3 regions of the Bacillus sp. OTU2372 genome follow, and region 1 is predicted to be linked to each of the others. Evidence: riboswitches for the same ligand, from Rfam matches in the RefSeq annotation. Region 1 holds a riboswitch; each other region holds the start of a gene.
The links. A riboswitch is a leader RNA that binds a small molecule or an ion and turns the genes downstream of it on or off. The one in region 1 is predicted to bind cobalamin.

Region 1 (4,803 bases):
TTTTGTTTGTACTCTTGAACAATCCCCTCTATGACTCCGACAATTTGGTCCGGTGAGATTCCTTCCGCTACGATTTGGCCAGGATGTGCCGTTCTTCCAGCTGTCTTGGCTCCTAAAAATAAATCAAACGCTCCCTTGCGGTAGACAATGCCAATATCCTCTTTTACGGCTCCATAACAAGCCATGCCGCAGCCATTCACACCCAGTTTCAATTCTTTGGGGAGTTCCATGCCGCCTAACCTTTTCTGCAGCTCATCGGCATAAGGGATGGAATCCTTTTTTTCTCCGTCACAAAAATCACAGGCTTTTACAGTTAATACGTCGCCAACAGGAGCAATCAAAAAGTTGGCCGCCGTTAGTTTTTCAACAATCTCATTAGGCTTAGAGGTTAAAATTTGCAGCTTCATATAATGGTCTTGTGTGTATTCCATGACACCTTCATCTCCGACAATTTCGGAAAGAATGACCATCTGAGTCGCGGTAAATTTTTTATTGGCGACACCAGGGCTGACCGCTACCTCAAAAATAGATTGAAAGTCTTGCTTCACCATTAAACCTTGGGATGGTCCATCGTTCTCACCAAGGATCAATTGCAAGGCTTCCTCAGCCAGCTCTCTTGGCGACACATTCACTGAGGTTGGGGTGACTTGTTTCTTGTTTACCTGCGTTACATCTTCCGTTTGCTCCAGTGCCCATGGTTCGGCTGCCTTTTGCAGACGCTGATGCGGTTTCAACGGCTGAATTGCCTGATTTAATGTATACTTCCGCTGATAACCGCGCGGAGTGATGATCAAGCCGTCGTAAAAAAAAGTGGATGAGTTGCCAATTAAAACGGTGGTTAACATGCCAATTTCATGTTCGAGCATCTCTTGTAAATTGGTTAAGACGATTTTTTGACTATCACGGAAAGCACTCTTTACCAATCCTACAGGGGTGTCTGGCGAGCGATATTTAAGTAGAATTTTTTGTGCTTCCATAATCTGCCTTGTCCTTCTCCCGCTTTTTGGATTGTATAAGGCAATCACAAAATCAGCTTGAGCGGCCGCTTCGATTCGTTTTTCGATCAAGCTCCAAGGTGTCAAATGGTCACTTAAGCTGATCGTACATGCATCATGCATGACCGGCGCGCCTAATAAAGCAGCACAGGAGTTGATGGCGGAAATGCCAGGGACCACCTCCACTTCTACACCTGAGTCTTTTTTCCAGCCTTTTTCGATTAGCACTTCGTAAACCAGTCCTGCCATTCCATATACACCGGCATCACCGCTCGAAATGACCGCTACCGTGTAACCGAGCTCAGCCTGTTTCACAGCCTCCTGGGCACGGCTTACTTCTTCTGTCATTCCTGTGCTGATGATTTGCTTTCCAGTTATTAATCCCTTGATTAAATCAACATAGGTTTTGTAGCCGATGATGATATCACTTTCTTGGATGGCTTCTTTTGCCCGTCCGGTAATATGTTTTTCATCACCAGGGCCAAAACCAATCACCAATAATTTTCCTTTCACACTATTACGCCACCTTCCAAAATTTCAAACTTGAATCCAGCTACTATCCGCTGTTACATCTTTTCTTTAACCGCTTTTTGTACTCCTTCGATGCATTCCGAGCCTTCTGGCTGTATGAATCCTGCTTCGGAATATTGATAGATCGCATGCTCCTGAAGGCAATGACCTTCCGCCAGATGACGCTTTACAATTGTAGTTCCCACTTCCGGGGTTACGTTTTTATACCAAGTCCCTGACGGATAGACGATGGCAACGGGTGCATCCTTACATCTCCCATTGCATCTTGTTCTTGTTGTATGTATGAGTGAATCTAAGTTTAAATTGGTGATTTCGTTCCGAATCGCTTGTGTCGCTTCCTCCCCACCCTTTCTCATACAGCTGCTGCCGTTGCAAATGAAAACATGGTGTTTCGTCCCTTGTAAATTCCAAGTAGTCATGTCACACTCTCCTTTTCGTTTTTTACGTAAAAAAAGCACCCCTATGGACATAGGGGTGCAGAATATATACACACAAAAAATAGCGATATATGTTCAGCACTTCTACCTATGTTCCCGTAGGTTGATTGAAGCTTTTTAGGTATAGGCAGGTCTCCTGACTTAGGTTCATCATTCCATTGCGTCTTCCCGAATTCCTTCAGTGACATTTGCAATGAACTCCCCATACAGTGGCGGGTACCGTGACGGATTTAAACCGTACTTCCCAAATTATGCACATATTTTTAATGCGCACCTATCCTAATGTATTCAATTGTTAAAAAGGCTTGTTTCTTCTAAAGCTAAACTATGAGAATTAAAAATGATTTAGAATCATCAAAACGAAAAAATCCGTTCAACATTAGTTGAACGGATAAAACGTCAGCACAAAGAAAGTTAATAAACAATCCTTTTTGTCCAGACGTTCCATCTTCTCAACCCCCGAAGAAATCGAAACTTTAAAAGCTAAGACAGGTCTCCTGACTTGTGTATCTTCCTACTTTAGACCCTTCCCGTATCGTCCGTAAATACGTCTCAGTGGTTTGTCTATTTCGTCCACACTCACAGTTGCGGGGACAGTTCTGGTATTGCACCAGATTCCCTATTAAGCCCTAAGGCATCTTAACTAATTGTTAACAAAATCATATGTAATTTTAAGAGATAATAATTATACTAGTCTAACAAATAGAATATATCAAGTGCTTTTTTAATTCCCTTATTTTATAATCCATGTTGTTTACCTCCGAGGATCGATCTTGTCTGGCTTTTTTTAATAAGAATATTATTATACCTATTAAAAATGATGACACAATTTTAAAGTTCTAAAAAAGCTAGGGAGACCAAACGCCTTTTTTGTATGATTCAACAAAATGAACCAAATAATAAATGAAAGCAAATCAAGGTATTATTAATTTGAGGTGATATCATGCCAGTCCTCGAAGTTGATGAGAGTACCCTTTACTACACTGTTAAAGGTAAAGGGATTCCAATCATATTTATTCATCCGCCCGTTCTAACTTCAATAAATTTCATATACCAGTTAGAAGAACTATCTCGTTATTTTCAGGTTATCACCTTTGATATACGAGGACATGGAAGGAGTCCTTTTTCAAGAAAACCTGTTACTTATCCACTAATCGTTGAGGATATAAAAAAACTAATGGACCATTTAGAAATTAAGCAGGCCTTTTTATGTGGATATTCAGCAGGGGCATCCATCCTATTGGAATTTTTGTTATCAACATCAAAAGGGCGTGCTCTAGGTGGAATCATTATTAGTGGAATGCCTGAGGTAAGTGACTGGCGTCTAAAAAACAGAATACGCCTTGCTAAAAACCTGGCAAAGATTGGGGCATTGCCTACTTTAGCTCGGTCAGTATCCAATAGCAATTCAAATACAAAAGAGTTGTTCGACAAGATGTTTCTAGAAGCTAAAAAAGGTGATGTTAGAAACATCTCGCAATACTATGATTACATTTTGAACTATAACATTTCCGATCAACTAGAGAACATTACTATGCCAATTTCCCTCATTTATGGTGGAAAAGATAAAACATTTTATCATTATGCACAACAACTACATACGAAACTCCCTCAAAATGAAATAACCTTTGTTGAAGGCATTAAACATCAAGTCCCAACAAAAGCAGCAAGTAAATTGAATCAAGTTATTTATCAATTTATCCAAAACCTTCCAGAAAACAGAGGTGAATACGATTGGATGTTAAACTATTTCATTTAATAAATTTGCTTTCCGGACGTCATTTAATAATAGATAAATTAATGATACTTATTTCCAAAAAGATGAAATTTGTTTTCTTTATTATTTTATTGATTTTGCTTTTTAAAAAAAGGAATGTAACTATTGAAGCAGTAGTGTCTATCATGATTTCGTTATTCTTGCATTTTATAATTAAGCTATTTTATTTTAAGCCCCGCCCATTTTTCAAAGGGAGAGTAGGTATACTTACCCCTTCTAAATTTGATTCGTCCTTTCCAAGTAAACATACTCTACTAACTTTCGCCGTTTCAACAATAGTCCAGTTTAATCAACGCATCCTTGGATCTATTATGTTGGGGTTATCTTTTTTAACGGGATTGTCACGAATTTGGCTAGGACATCATTATCCTTCTGACATTGCAGGAAGTGCTGTATTAGGCTCTTTTACAAGTGCGATTATTCATAAATTACTCAAAGGAAATGGCAATGAAAGCACTTAAGAAAATTGCACTGACTATGAGGTATTATGATTTTTCATTGAAAAATGTTGACAAACGATTAGCTGGTTTAGTTCAATAAAAAAAGTTGATTGCCTTTTGTATTAGTAATCACCTCCTGTCTTTTCTATTCAATAAAGTCTATTTTATTTTGCCGACACCATTCAATCGCAATTTGTTTAAAAAACTCGTCTCGGTATGAATACCATTAGTCTTCCATTCCACAATCTATAATTTTGTCCATAAATCTTCTAAAGGCACCCTTTCCCTTAATTGCCCTGGATAAGGTTTCCTCTTTTCGTTGATCTCATACAGTTAGGCAAAAGTTTCCCATTATCTGAAATTCATTTACATCCTATTTAGTAGGTAAATCTATATAACTTTCAAAGTTTTCAACTACATCGATACCACCCTAGCTAATTTTGGATTAACAATTATTCCATTAGGCCTCTTATGTTACGTAAAAAAATTTTGGTTCATTTCTTTTATTAAAAGATCCCATTGTTACATCTCCCCACCAAAGGTGGCCACCGTTTGTCTGTCAAGACCAAACTCATCATGGCCATTCCATTTGAATACAGTTTGTACATATCCCAGACTGTCCG
Region 2 (4,803 bases), on a different contig from region 1:
TTTGCTGACGAGCTAAATGATAGAAAAAAGCAAACCCTGCGTAAAAATAAATGCCTTCAAGATTAATGGAATTCACACATAATTGAAATAACGATTGTGGCGTCGGATTCTCTCTAAAATTCTCATACGCATCCAGAATCAATTGATTTCTCTTCCTAACAATCGGATCCATTTTGGCTTGATTGAAGCGCTCATTTTGTTCGCCAATTGGAACTAATGAGCTTAAGATATAGGAATAGGATTCATTATGGACCGCTTCTTGCTGTGAAATCACGGCAAAGATTGCTTTGAAGCTAGAGTCTGTTACATAATCCATGACCTGACTCATCGTCGGTGTTTGCAGGCTGTCAAGTGAAGCAAGCTGTGTATTTATTCGCAGGAAAACATCTTTTTCTGTTTCACTTAGGGAATCCCACTGTTTAATATCATCCTGCATATTAATTTCTTGCGCCTTCCAAAAATTTGCGAGCAGGGTTTGATACAAATCATACATTTTTGGATAAGCGATATCATTCCAATTCAACAAACCTGAAGACTTGCCATTGATAATTCCGGTTGACTTATTAGGATATTCCGGGTTTAATAGTTTTATTTTGGTTAATGGTGTATGAATCATTTTGTAAATACCTCCCTTTATTCACTAACTATGACATGCTTCGCATTCTTGGATTTCTGATTGAGATGTACTTCTTACATAATAGGTTGTTTTTAAACCTTGCTTCCAGGCTTCCATATGAAGATTCAATAATTCCTTCGCTTTAATGTCATGACGAACATAAAGATTAAAGCTAATCGATTGATCAATGTGCCTCTGACGGGCAGCATTTTGTCGAATACTCCATGTCTGATCCAAGACATGTCTCGACCGGCGATAATAGTTATAAGTGTTATGATCTAAATCGGGTGCGGTGACTTTAAATTTGAAATTCTTCTTTTCTTCCGCGTATTCTACTGCATACAATGGATCAATTCCATCTGTTGATCCGCCGATTTTTGCCGTGGATGAATTAGGAGCAATGGCCATCATCCACCCATTTCTTACTCCGAATTTGGAAACATCCTCTTTTAGCTGATTCCAACGTACACTTTTATAACCTTTTCGCTCAAAATAACGACCCGTTTGCCATTCCGACCCAGCGAACTTACTATAAAAGCCTTTTTCCTTTGCTAACAACATTGAGGCACGAATGGTATAGTAGGCAATCTCCTCATAAAGTCGGTCAGCAAATGAAACGGACTCATCTGATTCCCAGAAGATCCCCTCTAATGCAAGGAGATGGTGCCAGCCAAATGTACCCAAACCAATGGCACGATATTTTTTATTGGTCGCTTCTGCTTGTCCTACTGAAATGGTATTAAGATCAATGACGTTATCTAACATTCTTACCTGAATGGGAATTAACCGTTCTAAAACATCCACTGATTTAGGCAGATTAATAGAAGATAAATTACAAACTACAAAATCCCCAGGTTTGCGAACAATCACGATATTTCCATCTTCATCCTTATATTCCTTGACAATGGTTGTAGCAGACATATTTTGAGCAATCTCCGTACACAAATTGCTGCAAAAAATGGACGTACGTCCAATTCCTGCTATATGTTTGTTAGGATTTTGCCGGTTGACTTCATCTCGATAAAACATATATGGCGTCCCTGTTTCTAATTGAGAAATCATAATTCGCGCCATAATATCCATTGCTCGATACGTTTTCCTTGGGAGTAATGGATGTCTTACTGCTTCTTCGTATTTTTCGGTAAAGAACTTGTCATCCACTTCGTCATAAAAATCTTCTAAACCAAGTGGCGTTCCATCTTCATCCTTCCACCCCATAATTTGTTTGACTTGATGCGGACAAAAGGTATGCCATTCTCCATTGCTTCGGCCGTTTTCATCGACTTCTTCCAGTTTCTTCATAAATAAATCAGGGATGGAAACACCCGTGAAAATATCATGTGCTTTTCTTCTCTCGTCTCCATTGTTTGTTTTTAAATCCAAAAAGCCACTCATCATGTCTTTATGGAAAACATCTAAGTAAACGGCGATGGCTCCTTGTCTTTGTCCTAGCTGATCCACACTCACAGCCGTATCATTGATCAGCCTGATCCACGGGACGACCCCGGATGAATTACCTTTGAATTTTTTGATATCGGACCCTAAGGCACGGACTTTTCCAAGATAAATGCCAATACCGCCGCCATCTTTACTCAGACGGGCAATATCCCAATTATTCAAATAAATTCCGTCTAACGAATCGTCCACCGTATCAATAAAACAGGAGGAAAGCTGTCCAAAGCTTTTCCCGGCATTCGAGAGGGTCGGGGTGGCAACTGTCATATACAAATTGCTTAATGCCCAGTATGCTTCTTTTACATACGAGATCCTCTTATCCCTTGGTTCGTTTTTCATTAAAGTCATGGCGATGATCATGAATCGTTCTTGAGGTAATTCGTAAGTTTTACCTTCATAATCCTTTGCAAGGTATCGGTCTGCTAATAAAAATAATCCTATGTAATTAAACAAATCATCCTTGTTTGGATCTATTTCCATTCCCAAGGTTTCAATTTCTTCCTTGGTATAATCATTTAATAGATCTTGTGAGTAGATTCCTATTTTCGAAAGATAGGTAAGTAGTCTGTAAAAATCACCGTATTTTTCTGTTTGGTCATATCCTCTATGTTTGGCTGCTTTATGATATAAATCATTTAAAAATAGGTTTGCCGCAAGAAAGGTCCAGTTGGGATCTTCCATGGAGATTTGATTTAAGGAATAAAGCAATGATTGTTCGTATCGTGAAGATTCCTCTAGTTCGGCTATCTTTTGGACTAGCTGTGTTGTATCTAGTTTGTATTTTTCATTTGCCCTTTTGATGGCTTCTAAAACAGTATCCATTTCAGGATGATTTTTAACATTCATATGATTACCCCTTTTTTGTGACCGTCGCTCGCCGATATTGAAGAGTTCGGTCGTAATTATCTTTTTTTATGACCATTGGTACTCTTTTCACTAGTGTACGGGCACATTTATCTGCTTTTGTGACCGATTAGAACTTTTTATACGTCCCTCGGTAACAATTATCTTCCTTTGTGCCCCAATACCGCCTTTCGGCCAACCGCTCAGTCATTATTACTTGTTCTAACAACAGTAAAAAACCCATCTTCAGAGAAGATGGGTTTAATAAAACGTGGATTGATCTAGTAAAACAGCAACATCACTGTATTAGTCAGAATACCCCTCGTTCTATCTTCCCATTTCCCGAAGAAGATAACACGCTATAAAAATGGCAGGTCTCCTGACTTATGCTTCCACCCTACTCTAATCCCTTCCCGTCCAAAGACAGTGGATGCGATTATTTCGTCAGCAATTACAGTTGCGGGTACAGTACTGGATTTACACCAGATTCCCTATTAAGTCTATATATAGACACCATTTTCATTGGTTATTATCTATATTTAGTGTCTATATTTAAAAACAAACACTAAATATTGTATATCAACTAATATAGTATACTACTTACACTTTTACAAGTATTTTATTTTTTCACCACTAGTTTCTCTCTAACTTGCTCCGCAGCCTCAACCATTACTTCCAATGCAGCAACTGTCTCCTCTAGCCCGCGGGTTTTCAAGCCGCAGTCAGGATTAATCCAGAACACCTTTGGTTCAAGGACTTGGAGCGCACGCTCGATGTTTTTCGTTATTTCTTCAAGTGCAGGTACTCGAGGACTATGAATATCGTAAACTCCCAGACCAACACCTTTATCATAGGTATTCTCTTCAAACGCGGAAAGTAATTCACCATGACTTCTGGATGTCTCAATTGAAATGACATCCGCATCAAGAGCGTTAATCGCTTCGATGATATCCTCAAAATTCGCATAACACATATGGGTATGAATTTGGGTCTCATTTCGCACGGATGTGGTTGAAAGTTTAAAGGCATAAACCGCTGCATTCAAATAGCTGTCCCAGTTTTCACGCTTTAATGGCAGCCCTTCACGGAGAGCTGGTTCATCCACTTGAATCATGCTAATTCCATTTTCCTCTAGCAATTCTACTTCTTTTCGAAGTGCAAGGGCAATTTGATTTGCCACCTCAAAGCGCGGAATATCATCGCGGACAAACGACCAGTTTAGAATTGTAATTGGACCTGTCAACATCCCTTTTACAGGCTTTTCAGTTAACGACTGAGCATAGACAGTTTCCTTAACGGTCATTGGGTCTTGATAGGATACGTCTCCATAAATTAGCGGCGGCTTAACACAACGGGATCCATAAGACTGCACCCATCCGTATTTGGTAAATTGAAACCCGGCTAATTTTTCACCAAAGTATTCAACCATATCGGTTCGCTCAAATTCTCCATGAACAAACACATCTAGCCCAAGCTTTTCTTGAATCTCAATCCATTTTTTAATTTCTGCATTGATATATTTCTCATATTCCGCATCGGTTAACTCACCTTTACGCCACAGTTGACGCTGCTTCCGGACCTCCTGTGTTTGCGGGAAGCTCCCAATGGTTGTTGTCGGCAAAAGCGGTAATTGGAATGTGGTTTCCTGGATGGCTTGTCGAATGTTAAATGGTACTTCACGTTCAGCACGAACCGAAGCCAAGTTTTGAATGTCGTTTTGTACTTGTTGATTGTTTCGGAAAGTTGATTCATTTAATGCCTTAATCGCTTTTGTACTTGAAACGATTTCTTCTTGAATGGAATCTTTCCCTAGACGAAGCCCTTTTGTCAGAACAACCACTTCATGTAATTTTTCATCCGCAAAGGAAAGGGCATTTTTTAGCACCTCT
Region 3 (4,803 bases), on a different contig from region 1:
GAAGAATTAGCTGAGAAACTAGACTTAACGCCAATGGTCGCTCACAACACAGATTATCATGGGACGGCTTTTACAGTAAGTATTGACCATAAGTTTTCGACGACAGGAATCTCTGCTTATGAACGGTCTGCAACTGTATTAAGTTTACTGGATCCAGAAGCAAAACCGGAAGATTTTAAACGGCCGGGGCATATGTTCCCGCTTATCGCGAAAAAAGGCGGCGTTTTGCAGAGAAACGGGCACACAGAAGCTGCAGTAGATCTTGCGAAATTATGCGGTGCTAAACCGGCCGGGGTTATTTGTGAAATTATGAATGAAGATGGCACCATGGCCCGTGTACCACAGCTTAGAGAAATAGCTGATCATTTGAACATAAAAATGATTACCATCAAAGCATTGATTGAGTATATAAGCAAAAAAGAAAGTCCTTTAAAAACCAAGGCTGATTAAAAAATTATATTGGAGGAATCATCATGTCGAATATTTTCGAAGGTAATTTAGTAGGTAGTGGGTTAAAAGTAGGGATTGTTGTAGGAAGATTTAATGAATTTATTACAGGTAAATTATTAGACGGTGCAAAAGATGCCTTAAAACGTCATGGTGTAAGCGAATCTGACGTGGATATTGCCTGGGTCCCAGGTGCGTTTGAACTGCCGCTAATTGCCCAAAAAATGGCATTCAGTAAAAAATATGATGCTGTAATTACACTAGGAACAGTTATCCGCGGTGCAACACCACACTTTGATTATGTATGTAACGAAGCGGCTAAAGGGATTAATGCCACTGCATTAGCGAGTGGAATTCCAGTCATTTTCGGAGTTCTTACAACAGATTCAATCGAGCAGGCGATTGAGCGTGCTGGAACAAAGGCAGGTAATAAGGGCTGGGATTCAGCAACGTCTGCGATTGAAATGGCGAACTTGATCCGAAATATCGAACAATAAAATGTTTAGCTTTAGCAACAGAGTAAAAACAGGCAAATCTAACGCCTGTTTTTATTCTGAATTATCATTGTTTTTCATATAAGGTATATACAAACCAAACCAATTATCTATATAATGGTCATATCATAAAAAAATAGCACGGTAAACAGGTGCTTAAGTCTTTACTAGACTCTAAGCTTAATAGGGAAGTTGGTTGAATGCCAACGCGGTCCCGCCACTGTATATGGGAGTAACCTATAGATGCCACTGTCGAAAGATGGGAAGGCATAGGAAGCAATGACCATGAGCCAGGAAACCTGCCTGTTTTGAACACCAAAAGTCTACGCGGATAGGAGAGTGTTAAGAATAGGAACGTCTTTATTTGTTTCCGCTTAACGTACATACACTCCTCCTCCTTAATAGGGGGATTTTTTTATGTCTATTTTTATAATGAAAGGAATGCAAGTAGAATGCTAAATAGAAAGAATCTTTGGATGTCTATGCTGTTAGTTTTGATGGTACTGACATACGGCTTGCAAACACCAGTATTGGCAGCAGAGGCAAAACAAGGTACTGTTACAGTCCTTGGACTAGACTCCACACCGGTAGTTCCAGAAAAGACACTCCAATTGGCTGAGAAAGAAACGGCTACCGAAGCATTGATCGATGCGGTTGGTAAAGATAATCTCGAATATACGGATACCAGTTACGGGCCAATGCTCACAGGTATTAATGGAGTAAAAGCGGGGGAAAACCAATTTTGGGCGTTCTTTATTAATGGAATCTCAGCACAAATGGGACCCGATTCTTATGTCCTTCAAAATGGTGACAAAATAACATACCGACTAACCGATTTTACGAAACCACCACTATCCACTGTTTCACTGAAAGTTGTTGATGATAAAAAGAATACAGTTGCTGAACTTTCATCCATTGAAGTAATCGGAAGTCCAAATGCCTTTCAGCTTTTACAAACAGCCTTGGGTTCTGATCAGGTTGGGTTTGAAGAAACAAACTATGGAAAGATGATTACCTCTCTTAAAGGAATTAAAGCGGAAGGATCTAACTACTGGGCATTTTATGTGGATGGGAAAATGGCAACACTTGGTGCAGAGGGCTATCAGCTGCAAAATGGTAACCAGTTAAGTTTTCAACTTGAATCCTTTGAACCAGCACCAGGAGATGGAGGTAATGGTGAGACAACACCAACAACACCGTCAACTCCAACAACACCAACTACTGGAACAGTTACAGCTCAAGATTTGCAAACAGCTGTGAACACTTCAAGTGCTTACGTACTAAAAAACGAAGTTGGTGAATGGCAGGTAATTGCCTTGAAACAAGCAGGAAAAGAAATTCCTAAAAACTACCTTTCTGATGTAAAAGCCATTGTAAAAGAAAAACAAGGAAAGTTTTCAAGAATTACAGATACAGAACGATATGCTTTAGGGATTTTAGCTGCAGGCGGCAATCCGACAAATGTAGAAGGTTATAATTTAATAGAAGCAATTTATAATGGAAATGTGACAAAACAAGGTTTAAATGGGGTTGCATATGCCCTAGTAGCTCTAGACAGTGCCAATTTCACAATACCATCTACGGCCCAATGGACAAAAGCCAAACTCATCAGTTATTTGACAGAACGACAAAACAGTGATGGCGGCTGGGCATGGGACGAAAGCACTACAAGTGATATTGATACGACAGCAATGATTTTAACCGCACTTGCGCCATTTAAGGATCAAGTCGGTGTAAAGGAAAAGGTTAAGGCAGCCGTCGAGTATCTATCTACTCAGTACAAGGCTTCCAAAATCGATAATAGCTCAACTGCAGCCCAAGTGATGATCGCATTATCAGCTCTTGGAATCGATGCAAACAGCGGAGATTTTTCAAAAGACAATAGCGGTCTTGTTCAATATCTGCTTTCTTTCCAAAATAAAGATGGCGGTTTTGACTGGCAAGGCGGAGATGAGAGTGATCCATTTACTACGTCTCAAGGGATTCAAGCATTAGTTGCCTACCAGATGTTTACTTTAAGTAAAGGTTCTTTATATCATTTTACTCTAACAGCGGATACTCCTGCTGCAGAAACACCTGCTACAGAAACACCTGTTGTCAGCACTACTAAAACAACACAACCGGCAACAGCTGTAGTGGAGACAAAGACAAATACACAGACAGGGCATGCACTTCCAAATACAGCCACAAACATGTATAACCTTTTGGCTCTTGGACTCTTGCTTTTAATTTCAGGTAGTTACATTTATATGAGACAAAGAAAACATAACGCTTAAAAACTAATCCCCTCTTGGCTTCCAAGAGGGGATTGATTGGAGGAAGGACATGAATATACTTTTTAAGATTACATCCCTTTTATCTATTTTATTCATTATTGTAAGCTTAGCTGGATGTGGTTCAAATGAAGCCGATCAGAAAGAAACAAAAAAAGAAACAAAAACAACTGAGGTAACGGCTAAAACAGAAAATAATTCAGAGCAAGAAACAAAACAACAATCTTCCGCAGCTCAAACGAATACTACAGCTGCTTCAACAGAAACAAAGCAGCCACAACCGGCGGCTGAGAAAACAGAGACCGGACAAAGTTCACAAGCTGCCGAGCAAAGTACCTCTACTACAAGTAAGACAGAAACAAGTACGCCTTCAACAACTAATAAAAGTACAGGAACGGCAGCCAACAAAACAACAGGCACGACATCGACAAAAACTACAGGTTCTACTTCGACCAAAACGACAAGTACGACAACGAGTAAAACGACTAGCACGACACCTGACACAACAACTTCAGCTCCAGCTCCAACTCCGGTTCCTAAGCCGGCAGCCACCGCACCTAAGCCAGTCGCAGCGGTGACATTTTCTATAGTAGGGCCAAAAGATCGCGGGACCATTCTTGGAGCTTCTAAGGTAAACATACAAGATGGGTATACTATTTTTGATGTGGTGAAATCAGCAGCCAAAGCGAAAGGAATCATAGTAGATTCATCAGGAAGCGGTGCATCCACCTATATCGAAGGAATTGACAACATCTATGAATTTGATTATGGTGCTAAAAGCGGCTGGATGTTTAAGTATAATGGTGCTAATATTACCAAGAGTGTCGGGGTCATAAAAGTTAAAGCTGGTGATCGTATTGAATGCTACTATACTGAATAATAGTTGGGGGAACAAGCGATGAAAACCCGGTTTGACCGATTTCATCCGCTTGTTACCTTTCTTTTTTATGCAGGGGCTGTTTCATTGATGATTCTAATGGTACATCCTTTCTTTTTGGTCATCTCTATGGCAGTTATTGTTTTTATAAATATACTTCATGATCGCTTGAATGGTTTACGGCGATGGTCATTCTTCATGATCATTACCTTCCTTCTTATGTTAATGATGAATCCCCTATTCAATGAGAGGGGACGCCATTTATTATTTGAAATAAACCAACACCGTGTCACAGAAGAAGCAGTCGTATATGGTGGAATGAACGCACTCTCAATTATTGGGATTATTGCCTTGTTTGTTTCTTATAACGTCATCATGACACCAAACAAACTTTTATTTTTATTTGCAAAAATATTACCGCAATTTGCTGTTCTTCTAATGCTGACACTCCGATTTATTCCTTTAATGCGAAGAAGGCTGGAAGAAATTTCAGTGGTTCAAAAAAGTAAAGGTTTATCCGTTAGTAATGGCAGCTGGAGGTCAAGGGCAAAGACTGGTATGCTATATGTTCAAACGTTACTCACCTTTTCTTTAGAAGAAGCAATTCAGACGGCAGATTCTATGAAAGCCAGGGGATATGGCGAAGGTACTCGATCCTCTTATCAATATTTTAAAATAAACCAAGCAGATGTAATCGCAGTTATTTATTTAT

Region 2: it holds a riboswitch for cobalamin, as region 1 does, so the genes downstream of both, AAHB15_RS24855 (ribonucleoside-diphosphate reductase subunit alpha) here and AAHB15_RS23185 ((2Fe-2S) ferredoxin domain-containing protein) in region 1, are expected to answer to the same signal.
Region 3: it holds a riboswitch for cobalamin, as region 1 does, so the genes downstream of both, AAHB15_RS10350 (DUF4430 domain-containing protein) here and AAHB15_RS23185 ((2Fe-2S) ferredoxin domain-containing protein) in region 1, are expected to answer to the same signal.

What each region holds. Positions count from the first base shown of each region.
Region 1 covers NZ_JASATK010000020.1:33,593-38,395, reverse strand. The annotation lists gene cobJ (precorrin-3B C(17)-methyltransferase) at 1-1,508, opposite strand, end outside; gene AAHB15_RS23185 ((2Fe-2S) ferredoxin domain-containing protein) at 1,562-1,945, opposite strand; cobalamin riboswitch at 2,073-2,256, opposite strand; cobalamin riboswitch at 2,434-2,620, opposite strand; gene AAHB15_RS23180 (alpha/beta fold hydrolase) at 2,907-3,722, shown strand; gene AAHB15_RS23175 (phosphatase PAP2 family protein) at 3,698-4,201, shown strand; gene AAHB15_RS23170 (VCBS repeat-containing protein) at 4,703-4,803, opposite strand, start outside.
Region 2 covers NZ_JASATK010000024.1:35,124-39,926, forward strand. The annotation lists gene AAHB15_RS24850 (ribonucleotide-diphosphate reductase subunit beta) at 1-616, opposite strand, end outside; gene AAHB15_RS24855 (ribonucleoside-diphosphate reductase subunit alpha) at 641-2,917, opposite strand; cobalamin riboswitch at 3,267-3,447, opposite strand; gene metE (5-methyltetrahydropteroyltriglutamate--homocysteine S-methyltransferase) at 3,534-4,803, opposite strand, start outside.
Region 3 covers NZ_JASATK010000004.1:187,268-192,070, reverse strand. The annotation lists partial or broken gene ribB (3,4-dihydroxy-2-butanone-4-phosphate synthase) at 1-447, shown strand, start outside; gene ribH (6,7-dimethyl-8-ribityllumazine synthase) at 474-944, shown strand; cobalamin riboswitch at 1,075-1,262, shown strand; gene AAHB15_RS10350 (DUF4430 domain-containing protein) at 1,394-3,217, shown strand; gene AAHB15_RS10345 (DUF4430 domain-containing protein) at 3,267-4,094, shown strand; gene AAHB15_RS10340 (energy-coupling factor transporter transmembrane component T) at 4,113-4,803, shown strand, end outside.